One region of the Bacillus sp. KH172YL63 genome, then DNA from elsewhere that is predicted to be linked to it. Evidence: riboswitches for the same ligand, from Rfam matches in the RefSeq annotation. Region 1 holds a riboswitch; the other holds the start of a gene.
The links. Region 1 has a riboswitch for lysine ahead of lysA (diaminopimelate decarboxylase). Riboswitches for the same ligand answer to the same signal wherever they lie in the genome.
Positions count from the first base shown of each region.

Region 2: another riboswitch for lysine. It lies ahead of KH172YL63_RS18290 (Na+/H+ antiporter NhaC family protein); the one in region 1 lies ahead of lysA (diaminopimelate decarboxylase).

Region 1 covers NZ_AP022842.1:781,651-785,562, reverse strand. The annotation lists gene KH172YL63_RS03880 (ABC transporter permease subunit) at 1-264, opposite strand, end outside; gene KH172YL63_RS03875 (ABC transporter permease subunit) at 264-1,133, opposite strand; gene lysA (diaminopimelate decarboxylase) at 1,234-2,520, opposite strand; lysine riboswitch at 2,635-2,811, opposite strand; gene KH172YL63_RS03865 (2OG-Fe(II) oxygenase) at 3,249-3,896, opposite strand.
Region 2 covers NZ_AP022842.1:3,563,164-3,567,075, reverse strand. The annotation lists gene KH172YL63_RS18300 (HD-GYP domain-containing protein) at 1-303, shown strand, start outside; gene yunB (sporulation protein YunB) at 362-1,126, shown strand; lysine riboswitch at 1,205-1,387, shown strand; gene KH172YL63_RS18290 (Na+/H+ antiporter NhaC family protein) at 1,505-3,067, shown strand; gene KH172YL63_RS18285 (sodium-dependent transporter) at 3,771-3,912, shown strand, end outside.

The DNA.
Region 1 (3,912 bases):
GATCAATCCCGCCCCGATCGTATATTTCGCGCCGACGAGGATGACGAGGAGAACATTCCGATCGAAATTGTCGGTCCCGAGCGGCGGAAACTGAAGCGGGGAATATGGCCCCCTGAACAACTTCCCCTCTTCATCCTTCATCATCTCGATTTCCGGTACCACATCGCCCCATCCCGCATAATAAATGATACTTCCGGCAAACATGCCAAACAGAAACATAAAACCGATGACGAAAGCAGGATTCTTCAGTAATTTTTTCACCATCAGATCATCACCTTCTGTCCTGTTTTGCGGTGAATGAAGCCCCTGATCACAAGTAGCAATAAAAATACCGGCACATAAAACATGATTAGGCTGAAAGCCACCACATCCATCTCAGTGAATGACAAGATGAAGTGGGTGATTCCGTATATGTTGAATAGCCGCTCAAAAACAATGAGGGTCGATAAAATGAACAGGATGATCGCTTTCGCATGATTCAACAGGCTGAACGAGATATTCCGCAGCACGTGGATAAAGAAAATCGAGTGCTTTGATATCCCCCTGCTTTTGATCAGCTCCACATAGGTTTTACTGTATTCATCGTTCACCAGTAAAGAAACGATCCGAAACAGCATGATCGAAGGCAATATGGAAAGGGTCAGAATCGGGACAAGATACACCTTTTCCTGTGCCCCAATGATCGGGAACAGCAGAACGCCTGTTTTTTTCATCGTAAAAATCACAATGTATTGAATGACAATCAAAATAAAAATATCAGGTGTGGACTCAAGTAACGAAGTGCTCTTGATGATGCGACTAGACCAGCGATTGGGTAAGAGATGCGTGAGGTAAGCAAGGAGGATGCCCAATGAAATGGAAAGAAGAAATGCCGACAGAAAAATCGACACAGAATAAAAATACGGCTCCCAGAAGGCAGGAAACATCGGGTATGAGTTGTTGTGGGAATTCGTGATGGTCATCTGATCCACATGAAGCAGGGAAGCTGCCACTTCTCCGATATTGTTTATGTACTGTACCAGGCTCAGGTCGATCCCTTCTGTAAAAAGACCGATGCACCCTGTAATCAGGATGATTCCGAACACAACCAACGCAAACTTCATCAGCATGGATCCTATCATTTTCAGAAACATACATTTCCCCCAATAGATGTGTTATTTCTTTAACATTACCATAAAATACCTGTTTCCAACTATAAAAAAATGGAACCCAAATGGATTCCATTTTCGTCGCTTATCTGTCTTTTCTTACAAGATCACTGTAAGTTTCACGCTCAATCACTACCCGGGCTTCCCCGTCTTTCACAAACACCACTTCCGGTCTCGGAATCCGGTTATAGTTGCTTGCCATCGAATAGCCGTAGGCACCTGTGCTGAATACGGCCAAAATATCACCGTAATTCGTCGGAGGCAGCATCAGATCCCAGATCAGCATATCTCCAGATTCGCAGCACTTGCCGGCAATGCTCACAAGCTCCGTACATTCCTCATTCGGACGGTTCGCCAGCACTGCGTGGTATTTGGCCTGATACAGGGCCGGGCGGATATTGTCCGTCATCCCGCCATCAATCGCCACATACGTACGCACGTCCGGGATAATTTTCTTCGATCCGACTTTATAAAGTGTCGTCCCCGCTTCTGCCACCATGCTCCGGCCAGGCTCCACCCAGACTTCCGGCAGCGGATATTCATTCTTCGCAAAATAATTCTTCACACTGTCGGTGATTCCTTTCACATATACAGGAATCGGCAGCGGACTGTCCTCTTCCGTATAGCGGACACCAAAGCCTCCACCGATATTCAGCACCGGCATCGTTACATCAAGCTCGACCCGGATGCGCTGCATGAAATCTGCCAGCACCCCGATTGCCTGATCGAATCCTTCCTGTTCAAAAATCTGCGACCCGATATGTGAATGAAGACCGAGCAAAGTGAAATATGGCTTTCTGACCGCAAGCTGAATCGCCGTCCCCGCCTGACCATTCGAAATGCTGAATCCGAACTTCGAGTCCTCTTGCCCCGTCGTAATGTATTCATGGGTATGTGCTTCCACTCCCGGCGTGACTCTCAGCAGGATCTTCACCTGCTGCTCACGTTCCTTCGCAAGATCATGAAGCAGTTCAAGCTCAAGGAAACTGTCAACCACAAAGCAGCCGATGCCCGCTTCAAGGGCCATCAGAAGCTCCTCTTCAGATTTGTTATTCCCGTGGAAGTGAATCCGCTCTGCAGGGAACCCTGCTTCAAGAGCCGTAAACAACTCCCCGCCAGACACAACATCAAGGGACAGATTCTCCTGATCAGCCAAACGGACCATCTCTTTACAAAGAAAAGCCTTACTCGCATACGCCACCTGATAGTTCAGGCCACTTTCTTCGAACGCCTCCCGGAACAACCTCGCATTCCGACGGATCATCCCTTCATCATATACCATCAAAGGCGTGCCGTACGTTTCGACCAACTCACCTGTACTCATCCCACCGATTGTTAAATCCCCTTGAACATTCACATCAACTGTACTCATTTCCTAAACTCCTTTAGACTCTCTAAAAAAACACAAAAAAACCGTATGAAGCAGATGCTCATACGGTTATTCATCAAAGTTTACGGAAACATGATGAAGACTATGTATTAACATCTCTTCAATAGTGCTCCACAACTTGTGCATTGTGACAGTCCAACATTTCTTCAATGCTGGCCCAACAAAAAATAGAATTGGCTATTTTCTGCTTCGGCGATCTGCCTTTCCCAACTTATCCCGGAATCCAATATTCTCAAAGAAGGTACTCTTCATACTCGCGCCTCTATTATCAGAGAGTGACTGATTATTTTATTGGCATAACTATACCATTCTGGTGAAAGAATTGTCAAATGCTTTTCGGATCAGTTTGAAATTTGAAATGTTATGTAGAAAATGAATAGAATGCTATTAAGAATTTACGAGGAAGTGTAAAGATATAAATCAATGTAATTATTAAGACTGGGAGCTTCATTGTGGTCGAACGCGTAGTTTCCATTTTATTCAAAAAGACGCAATAAAGGGCGGGATGGACGCAATTAGCGCTATTTAAGACGCAATTACAGAAAAAATGACGCAATCAGAGATGAAAATGACGCAATCCCAACTCAAATTGGCGGCAGCTGTCGATGGGAACAGCACATTCCCAGCCTGATAGAGCGCATCTCCTCATTTCTCTGCACCTTTCTATAAAAAAGAGGCGCATCCCCGATCGATGCCCCTCTTTCATTCTATTATTTAAAGACTCTTCTTCTCATCCACTGTGTGGCTGCCCATTTGTCGCCGATGACGACCGGTGCCCCGCCATGCAGCGTCAGGTCATTCAATTCTTGGTTGTCATAAAAATATTCAAAGTACACGGCCATTCCTTTTTGGGGAGAAATGGACAGATTCAATTTCGGGAAATAGGTTTCCCCGCCTTCTTCCACATCGTTCAAGTACATGACGAGCGTGCTGATCCTCGGGTTCTTTACCGGTCTTGCCGATGCAGAGAAGAAATCGAAGTGCGCCTTGTATTCCTGACCCGGTTTATAGTTCAGGATCTGCAGGCCCTCCCCGTGCTCGACCGGTATATTCATAATTTGCGAGATCCGTTTCTCGACACGTGTCACCACATCATGGGACTCTTCCAAAAATACCGAACTGCTCGTTCTCAATTCATCCACTGTGCGGGTATTCCCGATTTTCGAGCGTTCCACCCGGTCTTTGGACAGCTGGACAAGTTCGTCACACTCTTCATGGCTCAACACATTGCCTAGCACCACAATAAGCGGCTCTTCCACTTTCGCGATAATCTGTATCTCCCTGTCATCCGTCTTGATTCTATTCCCCGTATGGTGAAAAATCGTTTGTTCCTTTACAGCTATTTCAGTAGTATCCATTGCCAACTTTCATCAA
Region 2 (3,912 bases), 1.5 Mb from region 1:
CATGAAGCCCTGGAGATATTGTATGCAGGATCCGGAACCCTGTTTGATGCAAACGTGATCGAAGCGTTCAGGTCTTCGGTTGCAATCTATCCAACCGGGATGATCGTAGAATTGAGTGACGGCCGCAAGGGAATCGTAACCGATCAGAACAAAGGGGTCACAGACCGTCCGGTGGTCCGCATCATCGAAGAAAATGGGGAAGAGCTGCAAACTCCGTACCCGATGGACTTAAGTGCCGAATTAGACAAGGTGATCACAGGTTTTGATCCGGAGTATGAACCCCAATCGCTTAAAATTAAATAAATATTTGCGTTAAACCCCTCTTACAGTGCATACAAATAGCTTGTAAGGGGGGATTTTTTTGTCAAAGTTCAAAACGTACAAACCCCGAAGAGGAGGTCCGCTGCCTTTTCGATATGTCATGATCATAACCTTTCTGTTCTTCATGATTTCGACCGGATTTGGATTGTGGATCATTAATAAAGGGTTGAAGCCGACGCTTCTTGCATATGCCGAAACACAAACGAGCAGGATCGGGACACTTGTGATCAATAAAGCGATCAATAAGAAGATTGCCGATGTCCTCGATATTGCAGATATAACGGAAGAAGTAAAAAACTCGGAAGGTGATATCGTTTCGTTTAAATATAATACCCAGACCATTAACCGTGTGCAGGCGGAGATTACAAATCTGGTACAGCAAAACCTTCAGGAAGCAGAAGAAGGCAATATTGAGAACCTCGAATTCATCACCGAGGTTGAAATCGATAAAGAAAAGTCAGAAGCATCGAAGGGCATCACCTATTCGGTCCCCCTAGGGCAGGCGACGAATAACGTCCTTCTCGGGAATCTTGGTCCGAAGATACCGATCCAGTTCCATTCCATCGGTGACGTCCGTTCCGATGTGAAAACGACCGTGGAGCAGTTTGGGATCAACAATGCCGTCGTAAAGGTGTTTGTGGAGCTTGAAGTGAATGTGCAGATCATCATTCCTTTTGCGACGAAAACGGAAACGATCAAGCAGGATATCCTTGTTGCGATGGGGACAGTCCATCTGGATGTGCCGCAATTTTATAATAACGGAGGCGGGGATGCAGGACCTTCAATAGAAATACCTACAAATTAGTTTGAAAAAATAAGTTGTCAAAAGAAAGAGAGTTTGTTATATTAATAAAGAAAATTTTATAACACCACATCATCAGTCCGATGGGGTAGAGGCGCAGGGTTCAAGAGTAATCTGTTTGAGGATGACAACGTTGAGAACAGACAAAAGGGAACTTATGCCGAAGTAAATAGACTTGTCGCAAGTATATTTGCTGGGGTTATCTTGAAGAAGGATAACACTGTCATTATAGGGTAATCTCTATAATGGGGAGCTACAGATCGTGATGGAGCACATACATTACTAACAAAGGTAATGATAGTTACTCTATCGTTGCCTTTTTTTATTATCCTCTGTCATGCTACGCTGGTTCCCCCCTATCAACTTTAGGAGGAGGACACAATGGAAAACACGATTTACTCACTTTTACCACCCCTTTTAGCCATTCTTATGGTTATTCTCACAAGACGGGTACTACTCTCACTGGGAGTTGGCATCGTCGCTTCTGCTTTCTTATTGGCAGATTTCTCACTTACCAAAACATTCAGCTTTATGTGGGACGCCTTTAAAGGCATCTTTGTCTCAGATGGGGAATTGAACACCTGGAATGTATATATTATTTTCTTCTTGCTTATCCTTGGTGTGATCACTGCATTTGTGAACATTTCCGGAGGCAGCCGCGCATTTGGTGAATGGGCGATGAAACGGGTCAAGACAAGAAAGGGCGCACAGCTTTTGGCTGCGGTTTTAGGTATCATAATTTTCATCGATGACTATTTTAATGCCCTTGCAGTCGGACAGGTTTCAAGACCGATTACGGACCGCCACAAAATTTCACGTGCAAAGCTTGCTTATATCATTGACTCGACATCTGCACCGATCTGTGTCGTATCACCGATTTCAAGTTGGGGAGCGTACATCATCGGAATCATCGGTTCGATCCTTGCAGCACACAGCATTACCGAGTACACGGCATTCTCGGCGTTCATCCAGATGATCCCGATGAACCTGTATGTCTGGGCCGCTATCCTGCTCGTCGTGATGGTTGCCTATAAAGGCCTGGACTTTGGGAAAATGAAAGAACACGAAGTGAGGGCACTTGAAACGGGCGCTCTTTATGATCCTGAAAAAGAAATTCCGGGAGAATTGAAAAACGATCTTCCTGTCAGTACAAAAGGAACGGTCGGCGATCTTGTCTGGCCTATCGTAGCGCTTGTGGTCGGGACAGTATCCATGATGCTGTGGACTGGTTATGAAGCGGTCGGAGCCTTTGATTTACTGCCGATTTTTGAAAATACAGATGTAACGAAATCATTATTGTACGGTGGATTATTCGGCATGTTTGTTGCCCTGGTATTCTTCCTCCGTCAAGTGATGATGAAGGGAATCGAGACACGTGCCGTTGGTACAGCTGTCGTTGAAGGCATCAAGTCGATGCTGCCAGCCGTGTACATCCTGATCTTCGCCTGGACGATTGTCACACTGATCGATCAGCTGCAGACAGGTACGTATCTTGCCGGACTCGTTGAAACATCCAACCTGCCGATGCAGGCACTGCCTGTCATCTTATTCCTTGTAGCAGGCATCATGGCATTCTCCACCGGTACATCTTGGGGATCATTCGGGATCCTGCTTCCGATTGCCGGAGAAATCGCTGCTGCAACAGACGTCAGCATTTTACTGCCTGCAATGGCTGCTGTCCTTGCGGGATCTGTACTTGGTGACCACTGCTCACCGATTTCTGATACAACAATCCTCTCTTCTACAGGAGCGGGGAGCAATCACATCGATCACGTGATCACTCAGCTGCCATATGCCATCATCGGCGCTGTAGTCGCTTCAATCGGATACCTCGTATTAGGATTCACGGGAAGCACCCTGCTAGGACTCGCCGTGGTGATCATCCTGATCGTCGCATTCGCCTTGCTGTTTGGAGAAAAAGCCAAACCGGCACCAGCTGAATAAACTGACTTGAAAACCGGGAGCATTATGCTCCTGGTTTTTTTATTGCCTCTATTCGCAAAGTTGTTGTAATTTTAATACAACAATGATAATGAAAATATCCTTTTTATTTGACTCTTTTTGCATTGTTTATCGTTATTAATAGAGGTTAATGCGAGCCTACGGTAATTTGCGACTGCGGAATAAAAAATTGTCATAGCTATGAATCAAGGGTAATGTACTTGAATTGCGTTGATCACTACTATTCAGAAGATAAATAAGCAGTAAATCCAGTGAATTTATGGTTTTTATCTTCGATGGTTGATAGGAGCGGAAGATGCTCGACTCCTGCGGGAACTGATGGACAGGTGAGACCCCGCAGGACGAAGTCCGAGGAGGCTCACCGCCATCCCCGCGGAAAGCGAGCATCTGGAGCGGAAATCAACCGCATCTCGCTTGTCAAAAAGCCACAATGTTTACGAAAACAGCCTTTAATTTTCATCCCCACCTGAATCTTTATACCCTCGTAATATCCAATATTCGACAAAAACCTTATAGTGAAATAGTACCGGCGCACTTCCTTAAAAATTCTACCGGTAAGGTTAAAAGAAAGCTTTGACAATTGACGTGGAACTAGCTATACTGACTTTAGATTATAAATAATCTGAAAATATAAAAATTTCAAATACCTATATTAGGTAGTTGGAAAGAACTAGGGGGGAACAAAATGGAGAATCGTGCACAGTTTGGTACACGAGCAGGATTTATTCTTGCTGCTGTAGGTTCGGCAATCGGGCTTGGAAACATCTGGCGTTTTCCGGCAGTGGCGTATGAAAATGGTGGGGGAGCATTCTTTATTCCTTATTTAT